Regions from separate parts of the Anaeromassilibacillus sp. Marseille-P3371 genome, predicted to be linked through region 1. Evidence: predicted binding sites of a transcription regulator. Region 1 holds the regulator's gene; the other holds the start of a gene.

Region 1 (8,709 bases):
GTCCAGATAAGAAGTAATGGTCTGACATCCCCATTCAATGCCTTTTATGTTTGTAATAAAGTCCGTCATCCTTCTTCCTTGAAACGGAGGAAAAACCGGCCTTAAACCAATGACTTTCCAACCGTAAAATTTTGGATTCCCATAGAGCCCGGTCCAATTTCATACTCATCAAAACTGATAACCACATTGCCGCTACCATCGATATAAAATTTTTGGTCATCGGTTATCCCCTGGAATCCCTCATCCGGCATATCCGGTGTTGGAACAAAGTAGGGCCACTGTACCGGATCTTCTGCGATACGTTGATCGATGGTTTCTTGGATTGCTTGGTTAGCGATCTCTTTATAGTCCGGTCCCAATACATCTTCCAAGGTGAGATCCTTTCCGGAGGACAGTTCGAGATTGTAGAATATCTGTTGTGTATAAGCGCTTGCCGCTGTCTCTGTCTTATGAATGACAAAGGACAATGTTTTTTCGTTAGAACTCTTGATCTCATAGGTAATATCCAAAATAACCGGCATCCATTCCGTGGGGTCCTGCCCTTGTGCAATCGCTTCCTCCCGATTCTGTTTGGCTTCTTGGCGGGCGTCAGCAACAATGGCGTCTATTTTTTCTTGAATCTCCCTGTTGACGCGTTTCTCCAGTTCTGTATTTCCTGTTCCAGCAATGGATGGTTGATTGACTGTGATCCATTCGGAGTCTGTCTCAATGGAATACGAACGAAATGTCAATACTTTCGCTACATTTCCCAGCACGGGGACCTCAGCCATAGCACTGGCAAAGGTGGAACTGAGATTCAGAAGTGCAACAAATAGGATACACACAGCTGCGGCGGCGGACAAAACTGGTCTGTACCAAGCGATCCTTCGACGAGAGGATGCCCGTACAAACGCCTGATCTATAACATTTGGAAGCTGCTCCGGAATTTCCATGGATTCATAAACTTTTTTCGCCTTTTCAAAATTTGTCATCATTGGTATCCTCCTAAACATATATATAAAAGTTTGTTCCTACGGCATTCCCGGGTGACCGTAGACCAAGCTCAGAGCTATCATGGTTTTTATAGGACACTATGTTGTGACCACCTCCCCTTGAAGGTCGACCTTTAAAAGCTTGAGTGCTTTATATAAACGCGACTTCACCGTACTGAGCGGTGCTCCAGTGATAGCCGCAATATCTTCCAGCTTCATATCCTCAAAAAAGCGTAAAATCACAATGGTTCGCAATATGGGCTCCAGGCCCTGAACCGCACGATAAAGATCTACATTCTGTGCGACATCCTGTTCCTCTGCGGCTGGGCAGGTGGATTCCGTATATTCTTCGAGGGAGACAACCTTTTTTCCTCGCAAGTAAGTAAGGGCCTGATTTACCAGAATCCGATAGAACCATGTCTTCATATAAGCGGGATTTCGAAGCGTATGCAGCTTTTCTATCCCCTTGACGACTGCATCCTGCACCACATCCAATGCCGCATCACTGTTTTTGGTATAACTATAAGCCAGGCGATAAAAAGCCTGCTGATTCTGTGTGATATACTCCCGAAAATCCTGGGTTGTTGCCATAATCCAGCCCCACCAATCTGTTCTATATTTCTTATTCTGTCTATTAGACGCTTCCCAGCCCAAAAAAGTTGATACAAATGTGAAAAGCTGTCTATGGAGAAAACCTCCGACCACTTTTTGAATCCTGTATTCTCCCCTCCCATTCCCCAGGGGTAATGGCAATTCCTGTGGGTCCCGCTTCATCATGAGGCTTTCCATCTTCTTTTTTGTTTCCGGAGTTGGATGTACCCAACTAAATCTGTATTCATTGCGGGAGGGTATAAGCAAGGAGCTGCCTTAAAAGAAAGGCAACTCCTTCGTTAATCCATTATGGTTCCTGAGCGAATGGTTTTTGTATCCAAATCCCGCCGCCCCTGGCCGTGTTTCGCTCTACCAATTGGGATCGTGCTCCATCCTATCTTTTATATTCTCACTCACATAAGGATCCTGTGCGGGGTAGTTTTTGCATCCATATTCGAGATAATTTCCAGAGAATTCCATACTACTATATTGGTTATATTTATCCAGTCATCCCTTCGAATGAATGCCTCGACCCATTCACTTACACCTTCTCGTACAGCTTTTCTCTCTAATCGATTCAGTAACGTATTCTTTATCAATTGCTTCGTGGATTGTTCCATATTGGATGCTCTTTGTCGCTTTAATATTTGATAAAACAGTATCCGTTGGCTTAATAGCAACAAGGATGCCCTACCTTTGCGGCGACTGTCCCTATAAAAACGTTCATTAGCTTAATGGCGATAGGGGCCCCGCCTTTTGTGGCCGTCGTTTTACCACTTCTATTCCTATTACAAATATCCGTTCGTTTAATAGCGATAGGGGCCCCGCCTTTTGTGGCTGTCGCTTTACCACTTCTATCCCTATTACAAATATCCGTTCGTTTAATAGCGATAGGGATACCCCGCCTTTTGCGGTGGCTGTCCCTGTTAAAAATATTGATTTCGATATATTGAGATGTTTGTTCCTGAAACAATTTGCCAAATCAACATGGCATTCTTCCAAAAACGCCTACATTATAATATTGTATTCCTCTGTTTATTTCGAAGTGGGGCCGTAACCAAATGGCGCTCGATTACGCCTCCGCCAGCCTGCACAGAAGGATTCCTTCCCGGTGCCGCTTTATAAGCATAAAGAGTTCACTGAAATATCTTTTGTTTCTAACCGAAACATAAAACCGAATGGGATCTTATAAAAGAGAAAAAGCCCCCGGCAAACGGGACGCTAAAAGGCGGTATGAACCGCCTTCCCGGACGCTTTGCGGCCGGAGCCAGCACGCCGCAGCGTGCTGGCAAGCGTCCCGCCCATCTGCGGGAGCTTTGAACATTTTTTATATTACTCTCTCAATCAGGCTTGCCGGACTATCTGGCAACCCGATTGTCCAATTATTTGCAGGCCTCATATACGGCAACTGCACATGCCACAGTCGCACCAACCATCGGGTTGTTGCCCATTCCGATCAAGCCCATCATCTCGACGTGCGCCGGAACAGAAGAAGAACCTGCGAACTGTGCATCGCCATGCATACGGCCCATAGAGTCGGTCAAGCCATAGGAAGCCGGGCCAGCCGCCATATTGTCCGGATGCAGGGTACGGCCTGTGCCGCCGCCGGAAGCAACGGAGAAATACGGACGGTTATTCTCGATTGCCCATTTCTTATAAGTACCAGCAACCAAATGCTGGAAGCGGGTCGGGTTGGTGGAGTTACCGGTGATGGAGACGTCCACACCCTCCTTCTTCATAATCGCAACACCTTCGAGGACGTCATTTGCGCCGTAGCACTTGACTGCCGCACGCTCGCCCTCGGAGAATGCCTTTTCCTCCACAACGGTCAACTCGTCGTTGAAGAAGTCGTAATCGGTCTTCACATAGGTGAAACCATTGATTCTGGAAATGATGTATGCAGCATCCTTGCCCAAGCCATTCAGGATAATGCGGAGCGGCTCTTTACGGGCACGGTTTGCCGTCTTGGCAATGCCGATTGCACCTTCTGCCGCAGCAAAAGACTCGTGACCCGCGAGGAATGCAAAGCACTTGGTTTCGTCGCGGAGCAACCGTGCGCCCAAGTTGCCGTGGCCCAGACCAACCTTACGGTTCTCTGCAACAGAACCCGGGATGCAGAATGCCTGCAAGCCAATGCCGATTGACTCTGCAGCATCTGCGGCGGAAGCGCAACCCTTCTTCAGAGCAACTGCGCAACCCAATGTATACGCCCAGCTGGCGTTCTCAAACGCAATGGGCTGTACACCCTTGACAATTTTATCCACATCGATTCCTTTGCTCAGGCAAAGGTCGCGCGCATCTTCGAGGCTGGCAAGGCCATACTCGGCAAGGCACTTTTCGATTTTGGGCATTCTTCTTTCTTTACCTTCAAACTTGACATCGTTAGCCATGTAAGTTGTCCTCCTTTATTCTGCTTTCTTCAGCGATCCCCCAGTTGGGATACGCCTGATTTGGAAAGTTCGGTATGTTCCCTGCCGAATTATTCTTCACGCGGATCGATGTACTTCGCCGCGCCGTCAAAGCGGCCATATTGGCCGATATTCTGCTCATAAGCAGTCTTCGGGTCCACACCGTGGCGGATATCTTCCATCATCTTGCCAAGTTTGACAAACTGATAGCCGATGACCTCATTGTTTTCGTCCAGAGCGGTCTTGAGAACATAGCCTTCGGCCATCTCCATGTAGCGGACGCCCTTTGCACCCGTGCTGAACATAGTGCCAACCTGGGAACGCAGGCCCTTGCCCAAGTCTTCCAGGCTTGCGCCGATCGGCAAACCATCCTCGGAGAACGCGGTCTGGCTGCGGCCATAGGCCAGCTGCTTAAAGATCTCGCGCATTGCGACGTTGATTGCATCGCAAACGAGGTCGGTATTCAAGCACTCCAACAGAGTCTTACCCGGGAGAATTTCTGCTGCCATAGCGGCAGAATGGGTCATGCCGGAGCAGCCCAGGGTTTCCACCAAAGCCTCCTGCACAATGCCATCTTTTACATTCAGGGTCAATTTGCAAGCGCCCTGCTGCGGTGCACACCAGCCCACACCATGGGACAGGCCGGAGATGTCTTTGATCTCGTAGGCTTTTACCCACTTGCCCTCCTCCGGGATGGGTGCGGGACCGTGATGGGGACCTTTGGCTACAGGACACATGTTTTCCACTTCATGGGAATAATTCATATCGGTACTCCTTTCGGTTTCAAGTTTCCTTGGTTTAACCACCATACATGTTGATTATAGGCCATTTTCCGAATTTTAGCAAGAGTTTGTCCAGGCAAAATTATAGGAAATCCCTCTCGATTTTCCTTGCTTTTCGGGAAACTCTGGAAAGTGGACAGCCTGCTTTTTATACAGTGTCTTTCGATCAAAAACAATTGTACCGTTCTGGTAAGCACAGGCCATAGGTAAAGACCTCTCAATGTAGGAAATTCTCCTTTCCAATCAGCTGTAACAGAGTTCTTGCCAAAACAAGTTCATTGAGAGGGGCTGATTCTCTCACTGGCCGCCATTGGATCCGTGAGAGAATCAGCTGAATCAAACTTATTTCAAACGAACACAATACCAATAAAATATACCATCTCAAATATCCACTGGAAATCCACCGTCAGAAACGATTCGACCTGTTTGTTCATGTACCCCAGGATAAAGCAGAATCCAAGCAATCGCTCTATCGATGGAACCGCTCAAAGGGTTCTGCCAGGTCAAGAGGGGTTCCTTCTATATTGTGTAGGGAAAACCGTACCAAAAGGCTGCTCGGAAGACGCCCAAAATTGCAAAGAGCATATCTTGCCTTCCTCTTTTCCGATTTTTGCGCAAATTGTTTGGTTTTCTCTTGGCAGATTCATAATTAATTTACATTTATCTTATTGACAATCGGGCAAAGTAATGATAAATTAATAACTAGAGTTAGCACTCGATCTAAAAGAGTGCTAAAACTAAAACCTAAATAAAAGAGGTGGGAAGGTTGGAACTCAGCGAACGGAAGAAAAAAATCCTGGCAGCAGTCGTCGAATTGTATGTTTCTACCGGCGAGCCAGTCGGTTCAAAGGCGCTTTGTGACAACCTAGACTTTGCGGTCTCTTCTGCCACTGTTCGCAATGAAATGAGCGATTTGGCCGAAATGGGACTTTTGGACCAACCGCACACCTCGGCGGGCAGAGTGCCCACACAGATGGGGTATCGAGTTTATATCGACACCCTGATGAAAAGAAAGCCCGTCACCCGCGAGGAGAAGCGTTTCCTGGACAGCCAGCTGCTCTCCAGCGCCTATGACCCGGAAAAGTTGCTGGACGGCGTCTCCAGAGTTCTGGCAGCCGCTACGCGGTTTGCCGCAGTGTCAACTACGCCGAGCGGGCGTGGCGCCAATATCCGCGCGATTCAGTTCGTACAGACGAGTCGCCGGACAGCGATGGTTATTTTGATGACCTCTGCTGGGACCATGAAAACGTGCGTATTCCATTGCGATTTTGATCTGTCCCAAGAAATCTTACGGGTGTTTTTCCGGGTGTTTAATGAGCGGTTGGCTGGAATGCCCGTTTCAGAGGTAACGCCCGCCTTTATTCAAAATATGGCGGCCTCGATGGGAGAAATGGCGATCCTGATGTCCTCTGCGTTCATGGCTGTTCTCGATGTCGCTCGGGATTCCATGCAGGCGGAAATCTGTATGGAGGGACAGACGAATCTCCTTTTTTATCCAGAACTTTCCCTTACGGCGCGCCGGATGATGGATTTTTTGGCACGGGCAGATGAATTGAACCGTCTGTTGGAACAGCGGAGCAAGAGTGTGAAGGTACTGATCGGCGATGAGACCGGCCGGCCGGAATTGAAAGATTCCAGTGTGGTGATCTCCCGCTATACCGTTGGAGGCAAAGATGCTGGTGCGCTGGCGATCATCGGTCCCATGCGCATGAATTATGCCAAGGTGATCTCCCACATGGAGTATCTATCCGATGCAGTGGGAAAAATGCTTACCGAATTGATGGATTATAATGCTTAATCATGATAGAGCGCAAAAGGCGCAATTTAAAACGAAGGAGGGTCCGGGCAGTTGAATACGGAGGAAAAGAATCCGCAGACAGAGGCCGGAACTGAACCGCAGGCGAGCGCGGAACCGGAGGCTTCCGAACAAGCGGAAAAGGCAGACAAAAAGGACAAAGGAGGCTTTGGCGGCAAAAAGGCCAAAGCAGAGAAAGAAGCGATGCAGAAAAAGCTTGAAGAAGCAGAGGAGGCCCTGAAAAAGCAAAAAGATCAATTTTTGCGCACCGCAGCGGAATATGACAATTTCCGCAAGCGGACCGAGCGTGAAAAAGCGGCGATTTATTCCGACGCGACAGCCGCAGCGGTGCTGGAATTTCTGCCGGTGGCAGACAATCTGGAGCGCGCGCTCGAGCAACAGGAGTGCAGTGTCGAAGATCTGCGCAAGGGCGTTGAAATGGTCCAGACACAGCTGAAAAGGGCACTGGAAAAGCTAGGCGTGGCCGAGATGGGCGTCGCAGGGGAGGCGTTCAACCCGGAGTTACACAATGCTGTATCGCACATCGATGACGAGAGCGCAGCGGAAAATGTGGTCGCACAGGTTTATCAGAAGGGATATAAGATCGGCGACAAAGTCGTCCGGCATGCAACGGTCGTGGTTGCAAACTGAGCGGTTCGCCATCCCGCAATCCCCTTTCCAAATATAAATTACTGACGAAAACAACCGAATCAAAACTGGAGGTATAGATTATGAGTAAGACAATTGGTATTGACCTTGGTACAACAAATTCCTGCGTAGCCGTAATTGAGGGCGGCGAGCCGGTCGTAATTGCCAACGCAGAAGGGGCGCGTACAACGCCGTCCGTAGTGGCATTCTCCAAAACTGGCGAGCGCATGGTGGGTCAGGTGGCAAAGCGCCAAGCGATCACGAATCCAGACCGCACCATTTCTTCCATCAAGAGAGAGATGGGTTCCAACTATAAAGTGGCTATCGACGACAAGAGCTACACCCCGCAGGAAATTTCTGCAATGATTTTGCAAAAGCTGAAGGCAGATGCAGAGGCCTATCTGGGCGAAACGGTCACCTCTGCGGTTATCACTGTTCCGGCATACTTCACCGACGCACAGCGTCAGGCTACAAAAGATGCCGGCAAGATTGCCGGTCTTGATGTAAAGCGCATTATCAATGAACCGACCGCAGCTGCTCTGTCCTATGGCATCGACAAGGGCGAAGAGCAGAAGATCATGGTGTATGACCTCGGCGGCGGTACATTCGACGTTTCCATCATCGAGATGGGCGACGGTGTTCAGGAGGTTCTTGCAACTGCTGGCAACAACCGCTTGGGCGGCGACGATTTTGATAAGCGCATCATCGATTGGATGGTCAGCTCCTTTAAACAGGAGAGCGGAATTGATCTCTCCGGCGACAAGATGGCGATGCAGAGACTGAAGGAAGCGGCAGAAAAGGCAAAGATCGAACTGTCCGGCATGACTTCGAGCCAAATCAACCTGCCGTTTATCACCGCCGATGCCACCGGTCCAAAGCATCTCGATATGACGTTGACCCGCGCAAAGTTCAATGAACTGACCGCTGACCTCGTAGAAAAGACCATTGGCCCGGTTCGTCAGGCTATGCAGGATGCCGGTTTGCAGTTCAGCCAGATCAGCAAGGTTCTGCTCGTCGGCGGTTCTTCCAGAATCCCGGCTGTTCAGGAAGAGGTTAAGAAGCTGACTGGCAAGGAGCCGTTCAAGGGCATCAACCCGGATGAATGCGTTGCCATTGGCGCTGCATTGCAGGCAGGCGTGCTCGGCGGCGAAGTCGAAGGCTTGTTGTTGCTGGATGTCACGCCCCTGTCCCTCGGCGTTGAGACCATGGGCGGCGTCATGACGAAGGTAATCGAGCGCAATACCACCATCCCGACTAAGAAGAGCCAGATCTTCTCCACGGCTGCGGATGGCCAGACACAGGTCGAAGTCAACGTACTGCAGGGTGAACGTGAATTCGCGCGCGATAACAAGCAGTTGGGGCTGTTCAAGTTGGACGGCATTGCACCCGCACCGCGCGGCATCCCCCAGATCGAGGTCACGTTCGACATCGATGCAAACGGCATCGTCAACGTTTCTGCAAAGGACCTTGCAACCGGCAAAGAGCAGCACATCACGATTTCTTCCAGTTCCAAT
Region 2 (7,175 bases), 1.6 Mb from region 1:
ATGACCGCATTGTTGACCAACTTCATTGCAGAGGTCAGTACGTTTTCAGGCGCAAGATACGCCTGGTCACGGTCGACGCCAATGGCATATTTACCAGCATCCTTCGCCGCCTCAATGACCCCGACACCTGCGCCGCCGGCTGCATGGAACACGATGTCGCAGCCATCGGAGAACATCTTCGAAGCGATTGCCTTGCCCTTCGAAGCATCGGTAAAGCTCTCTGCATACTGTACATCCACTGTGATGGTCTTGCCGAGTTCCTCAGACGCATAATCCACACCAGCCTGGAAGCCATACTGGAACTGGTCGATGATGTCGCTCGTCACGCCGCCGACAAAACCGACCTTGCCGGTCTCTGTCGTCTTCCCTGCAATGTAGCCGACCACAAACGATGGCTCCTGTGCGCGGAACATCACACCTGCCACATTGTCCGGCATAGTCGCTTCATCATATCCATTATCAATAATTGCATACTGGATATCCGGGTTCGCTGTTGCTGCAATGCCAATGGCATCCGCCATTGCAAAACCAACGCCCCAGATCAACTGGGCTTCATCGTCTGCAGCCTTATCAAGGTTGGTCGCATAATCCGCTTCCTGCTTAGATTCAATATAATTCACGTCCGCGCCCATCTCATCCTTCAACGTTTGCAGGCCTTCCCAGGCGGACTGGTTAAAGGACTGATCGTTGACACCGCCGGTATCCGTGACCATGCGGATCTTGATGCCGCCTTCTGGTGTGGTCTCTCCGTCCTGGGTACCCTCGGTGGAATTGGTGGGCTGGGAAGCCTCAGGGGTGTTGGAATCGTTGCCCGAGCCGCAGGCAGTGGCTGAAAACGCCATCATACCGGCCAACAGAAAAGCCAATAATTTCTTCATCAAATATTCCTCCTAAACTTTCTTTCAGATTTATGATCCTCGTCCATTCAATCATAAAGAACCGGATGGACGTTTGACCCATACTTATTCTGCAATCGCCAGCGCAATCTCCATCATTTCACGGAAACTGGTTTGCCGCTCTTCTGCGGTAAGGGATTCTCCGGTAAATGGGCAATCCGAAATGGTCAGTAGACAAAGTGCCTTTTTTCCCGCGCATGCCGCATTCATATACAACGCCGCAGATTCCATCTCAACTGCAAGCACTCCCATCTTTTTCCAAGCGGAGAGCGCATTCGGATCATCCCCATAGAAAGTGTCCGAAGAGAGGACGTTTCCGACCACTGTTTTGATGTTGTGCTCCTGTGCAAACTGGACTGCCTTCTGTGCAAGACCGAAATCTGCAATTGGTGCAAAGGTTCCCGGCAAGCGATACTGAGCGCCATAGTTGGAATCCGTACAGGCACCGATTCCGACGACAACGTCCCGCACATGGACATTATCCGCAATTCCGCCAGCGGAACCAATGCGAATGATGTTCTCTACGTCATAAAAATGATAGAGCTCATACGAATAGATCCCTATGGATGGCATCCCCATTCCGCTGCCCATTACGGAGACACGCTTGCCTTCATAGGTCCCCGTATAGCCCAACATGTTGCGCACCGTGTTAAAGCATACCGGATTTTCCAGATACGTTTCTGCGATGAATTTTGCACGAAGCGGGTCCCCCGGCATTAAAACCGTCTTGGCAATATCGCCGGGCTTAGCCGCGTTGTGCGGAGTCGGTGTTTTAGCCATTTCTCATTCTCCTGTTCTGTCCAGCCTGTCCACTTTGGAAAGAAAGCCCGCAAAGCCCCTTTTTCGAAAGGTTTTTGTCAAAAATTCTCTCACCTTCCATCGAAAAAGGCGCTTTCCGATTCTCTTAAATGGCGGCGTGATTATCGAAAGGAAAGCGCTGCAAGAGCGGCCAGGAACATCGTCCTTCAGACCGCGCTGCCACTTTCCTCCTCAACGATTTAAAATTTCGTGCAAGCGAGATGTCCCGGTAATCTCCGATTTTACACCAAAGTAGTCCAAAATGGTCGCCCCAATGTCCGCAAAGGTTGGCAGCGTTCCCAAGTTTACGCCGGACTTTACCTTTGGCCCAGCAATGACCCAAGGAGTATATTCGCGGGAATGGTCCGTCGAAGGGGTGCTCGGATCACAGCCGTGATCTGCAGTAATCATCAGCAAGTCGTCCTCCCGCAACCCTGCTAAAATTTCTGGGATTGCCTGATCGACTGTTGTTAACCCCTTTGCATATCCCTCTACATCATTTCGATGGCCATACAACATGTCAAAATCCACCAGATTGATAAAGCAAAGTCCGTTAAAATCCCGCTTGGTCCATTCGATCGTCCGGGCAATTCCTTCATCGTTTCCGCCGGTTCGAATCGCCTCTGTGATTCCCCTGCCAGCAAAAATATCATAGATCTTTCCGATTGCAACTACATCAAATCCATTGTCAGAAAGCTGGTCCAACATAGTAGTGCTCGGTGGGAGCAACGAAAAGTCATGCCGGTTTGTTGTCCGGGTATAATGGGGGTATTCCCCTGTAAACGGCCGTGCAATGACACGTCCAACGCTATGTTCCCCAGTCAGAAGTTTACGTGCAATCTGGCAATACCGGTACAGCTCTTCGACTGGAACCACGGACTCATGCGCCGCAATTTGGAATACACTGTCCGCAGAAGTATACACGATCAATGCGCCAGTCTCCACATGCTCTTTTCCATAATCTTTAATGACTTCTGTTCCAGAATACGGTTTGTTACAGAGCACCTTCCGCCCTGTCTGGCTGCTAAATACATCCAGCAGCTCCTTTGGAAATCCATCCGGATAGGTTGGCAGCGGCTTGGGGGATGCGATTCCCGCGATTTCCCAATGACCAATGGTGGTATCCTTTCCCTTTGAGACTTCGGTCATCCGGGCGAATGCTGCCGATGGATGATCTACAGCGGGACGGCACTCGACGCCATCAATATTAAAAAGTCCTAACTTCTGCATGTTTGGCATGGAGAAATACGAACTGGTCGATGCAGCAGCCAGTGTATTGCTACCAGCATCCCCATATTGGGCAGCATCTGGCATTTCCCCGATTCCTACACTATCCAATACCATCAAAAAGACACGTTTCATGTTACACCTCCCGTAAGGTTTCTATCATAATGTTAAAATACGCACACAATTTCGTTAATTTTATTATAATACATTCTTCCAGATTTGGCTATCATTTTACAAGAAAAATTTTGGATTTCCGCAAACTTCGACATTTTGGGATTGCTGGTAAAAGCTTCTGGTCTCATTCTTGACCTCTGTACTATTTCTAAACTTATGATACTTCTTATTCTTCTAAGGATTTGCTTCAATCAATTTTAGCACTCTTTCTTGTCGAGTGCTAAAATTAATAATTTGTTCGTAAATTTGCAAAATATTTTTCATAACCGGTCTCTATACTAAAAAGCGTAGAAAGCAAGAGAGCCTGAATGACTAGAAAGAAGGTGGTTCGCTTGAAAAAAGACTTTCTTGCAGAACCAGCAAGCATAAATAGATTTTGGTAAAAACAATCGATACTTTTAAGGGGGTTTTGACTTATGTTTGATCTGATTCCTTTTGAACACAAAAACAACGACTTGTTCCGTTATTTGGATGATATGGAGCGTGCTTTCTTTGGTGGAAATGTGGATATTGCTCCTTGCAAAACCGATATTGTCGATGAGGGTTCCCGTTATGTATTAAAAGCAGATTTGCCCGGCTTCCAAAAAGAGGATATTCACCTCGATATCGAAGGCGACCGTTTGACTATCTCCGCCGAACATTCGGAAGAGCAAAAAAGCGAGGACGATAAGAATCATTACATCCGTCGGGAAAGACGGTATGGATCGATGAGCCGTAGCTTTGACATTTCTTCAATCGATGCAGAACACATCACAGCCAAATTTGAAGATGGCGTACTGGAATTGAACCTCCCCAAAAAGCAGGCAACCGTTCCCACAAACCATCGGATTGAAATTGAATAATCCTGCAAATCCTATTATGTGACGATGTAAACCATAAAACGGAGGGCTTTATCATGTTCGACTGGATTCCTTTTGAACAGACATCCAATCATCTGTTCCATTCCCTTGACCCAATGAATCGTGCGTTCCTTCCTAAAGCGAAAGAAAACACGGTCCCCTGTAAGACTGACATCATCGATCAAGACAACCGGTACCTGTTGCGTATTGACCTGCCGGGAGTTAAGAAGGAGAATATTCACATCGAGATGAAGGGCGACGATTGCTTGGCCATCTCGGCACAATGCGGCGCAGAGGCGCCAATGGATAGTAGCCATTATATCCGTCGGGAAAGGTATTCCGGTTTGATGTGCCGCAGTTTTGATGTATCCACTGTGGATGTTCGAGGAATCAAAGCCAAATATGAAAACGGTGTGTTGGAGTTAACTTTGCCAAAGAAGCAAGCCTCCGTTTCTTCGAATCGCCGCATCGAAATTCATTAATTTTCCTCAGTTTTCTTTTTTATGGGCTGATCTCTTGGTAGATCAGCCCTTTTTCTTTTGCTGGTATTTCCTATGGAACTGGTATATAATAGATACCATTCCATCAAAAAACGGAGGAATAACCTATGTTAAATATCGGATGCCATCTATCCTCTGCAAAGGGATATTTGCACATGGGCAAAGAAGCTCTTTCTATCGGCGCCAACACTTTTCAATACTTTACACGGAATCCGCGCGGAAGCAAAGCAAAGGCGGTCAACCTCACAGACATCGCCGCGTTGAATGAGCTGATCTCGCAGGAACACTTTGTCACCCTTGTTGCACATGCGCCCTATACGCTCAACCTCTGTTCTGCAGATGAAGGCCTACGGGATTTTGCAATACAAGCCATGACCGAAGATCTCGCTACGATGGAATATCTCCCTGGAAACCTGTACAATTTCCATCCGGGTAGCCATGTAAAACAAGGAGCGGAGACCGGAATCCGTTTAATCGCTGAGGGGCTAAATCGTATTCTTCACCCAAACCTGCATACAACCGTCCTTTTAGAGACCATGGCGGGCAAGGGAAGTGAAGTTGGCCGTAGCTTTCAGGAATTGCGTGCCATTCTCGACCGCGTAGAGCTTGCCGAAAAAATGGGGGTCTGCCTGGATACTTGCCATGTCTTCGATGCCGGGTATGATATTGTCGATCGTCTGGACGAAGTTTTGGAGGAGTTCGACCGGGTAATTGGCCTCGAACGACTGCGAGCTATACATTTAAACGATAGCTTAAATCCTTGTGGCAGCCACAAAGACCGCCATGCAAAAATTGGACAAGGTCACATCGGCCTGCCTGCGTTGACAAGGATTATCAATCACCCAAAGCTGCGAAACCTTCCCTTTGAGCTGGAAACTCCAAACGATCTCGAGGGTTACCAAGCAGAAATACATTTATTGCGAGAAGCATTTCAAGAACTTTAAAGGCCCTGCTGTTTCTGTATCAGGGTCTGTATCAACCTACCGTATTCATTCTGCTCTCATTTGAATAGCGGTGATCGACACAAAACCATTGCTTTTGAAGCAAGACTGTGTTATAATAATTACCGTTATTTGCCGCTGTGGCGGAATTGGCAGACGCAAGGGACTTAAAATCCCTCGGTGGCAACACCGTACCGGTTCGATCCCGGTCAGCGGCACCAGGCTGAGCTTGGACGTTCATCACGTCCAAAGCTCAGTTTTCTTTTTTTCGCCTTTAACAACACCGGACAAAAGGAGGGAATGGAAACCATGATTAGCAAAAGTCAAGTGGTGGTCCGTTATGCTGAAACCGATCAGATGGGGATTGCGCACCACGCAAATTATCCCATCTGGTACGAAATTGCCCGAACAGACCTCATCAAAAATATTGGTATGACGTATTCGGAAATGGAGCATATGGGTGTGATGACACCGTTGGTGGAACTCGGTTGCCGGTACATTGGTACAGCCCATTATGAGGACATCCTGACTGTTGAAGCCTCCATCGCAGAGTTAAGCCCTGCGCGCATCCGTTTTTCCTACCGTATTTTCAAAGAAGGAGAGGACAAGCCCATCAATACCGGGTTCACACTCCACGCCTGGGTGAACGCAAAAACTTTCCGGCCATTCAGTATGAAAAAGCATTATCCCGACCTCTATCAAAAGATGGAGTCTATGATGGAAACAGATAAAAAATAATAATGGTTAAAAAATTGCCCTCTCCTACCGTGGACTATTTCCACAGTGGAGAGGGCTTCTTCATACAACTTATCCCCAAAAAGCGAGCAATCGCAAATAAGCTAACAAATTTTAGCTGGCAGATTTCATATGCAGGCGTAAGCGGTCGCTAATCATCGCAATAAATTCTGAATTGGTTGGCTTTCCGCGCGTATTGTGGATGGTATACCCAAAATAGCTGTTGAGAATGTCAACATCGCCACGATCCCAGGCAACTTCGATCGCGTGCCGGATTGCGCGTTCCACACGGGAACTGGTTGTTTCATATTTTTTCGCAACGCTTGGATAGAGCTGTTTGGTCACTGCATTGATAATCTCTGGCGTTTCGATTGCCATGATGATGGAGTCACGCAAATAATGGTATCCTTTGATATGGGCAGGTACACCAATCTGATGCAGAATTTCGGTCACCTGGATTTCCAACGACGGCTGCGATTCCTGCTGAATTGCCCCCTCTGTCAGGCCAACAATTTGTACGATACGTTCTGCAAGTTCGGATGCATTAAACGGTGAGACCGCAAAATACGCAGCGCCGGATGTCATCACTTCACGCTCTAATGTGGGACTGGTAAAATTGGAAATAATTACAAACAATGGTTTTTGATGTCCCAATTTTTCCGACGCATGCATCACTCCAATGCCATCTAGACGGGGCATAAAAAGATCTGCAAGTACAACATCTGGGTGCATTGCTTCGATTTTCTCCAGCAATTTTACTCCGTCTTTCTGCGTATAAGTCAATTCCATCCCGGATTCCTCCAGAACATGGCCGTATTCTTGCTGAAATTCTACGCTGTCATTTGAAACCAATACCTTTAACCGCTTTTCCATATGAAATCCCCCTAATAGATTGATTGTACGGTTATAATACCATATATTGGTAAAATTGGCAATAGCTTGTAAAAATATTTTTCTTATTAGGGGGAAATATACTCAGGAAACATCTGTTTAGGCTGCCTGCATTTCTACTTCAGCCGACACACTTTGGCAGGTGCCGAGCATATTCTCCGCAAAAATACCATA

The links. Region 1 encodes HrcA, which represses chaperone genes, less so after heat shock. Its sites were predicted from a motif close to TGTTAGCACTCNNNNNNNNNGAGTGCTAACA; they were not measured.
Region 2: B9Y59_RS08670 (Hsp20/alpha crystallin family protein) is a predicted target of HrcA. The motif match lies at 3,291-3,321, and genes of this name have one in related genera.

Annotation. Positions count from the first base shown of each region.
Region 1 covers NZ_LT835157.1:508,372-517,080, reverse strand. Annotated here, with positions in the region: gene B9Y59_RS01515 (DUF3298 and DUF4163 domain-containing protein) at 102-974, opposite strand; gene B9Y59_RS01510 (sigma-70 family RNA polymerase sigma factor) at 1,071-1,562, opposite strand; gene B9Y59_RS01495 (GGGtGRT protein) at 2,945-3,952, opposite strand; gene B9Y59_RS01490 (iron-sulfur cluster assembly scaffold protein) at 4,042-4,734, opposite strand; gene hrcA (heat-inducible transcriptional repressor HrcA) at 5,519-6,550, shown strand; gene grpE (nucleotide exchange factor GrpE) at 6,602-7,198, shown strand; gene dnaK (molecular chaperone DnaK) at 7,279-8,709, shown strand, end outside.
Region 2 covers NZ_LT835157.1:2,107,312-2,114,486, forward strand. Annotated here, with positions in the region: gene B9Y59_RS08655 (BMP family ABC transporter substrate-binding protein) at 1-878, opposite strand, end outside; gene deoD (purine-nucleoside phosphorylase) at 963-1,676, opposite strand; gene B9Y59_RS08665 (phosphopentomutase) at 1,887-3,056, opposite strand; gene B9Y59_RS08670 (Hsp20/alpha crystallin family protein) at 3,512-3,937, shown strand; gene B9Y59_RS08675 (Hsp20/alpha crystallin family protein) at 3,991-4,416, shown strand; gene B9Y59_RS08680 (deoxyribonuclease IV) at 4,542-5,378, shown strand; tRNA gene B9Y59_RS08685 (tRNA-Leu) at 5,510-5,596, shown strand; gene B9Y59_RS08690 (acyl-CoA thioesterase) at 5,685-6,113, shown strand; gene spo0A (sporulation transcription factor Spo0A) at 6,225-6,983, opposite strand; gene spoIVB (SpoIVB peptidase) at 7,101-7,175, opposite strand, start outside.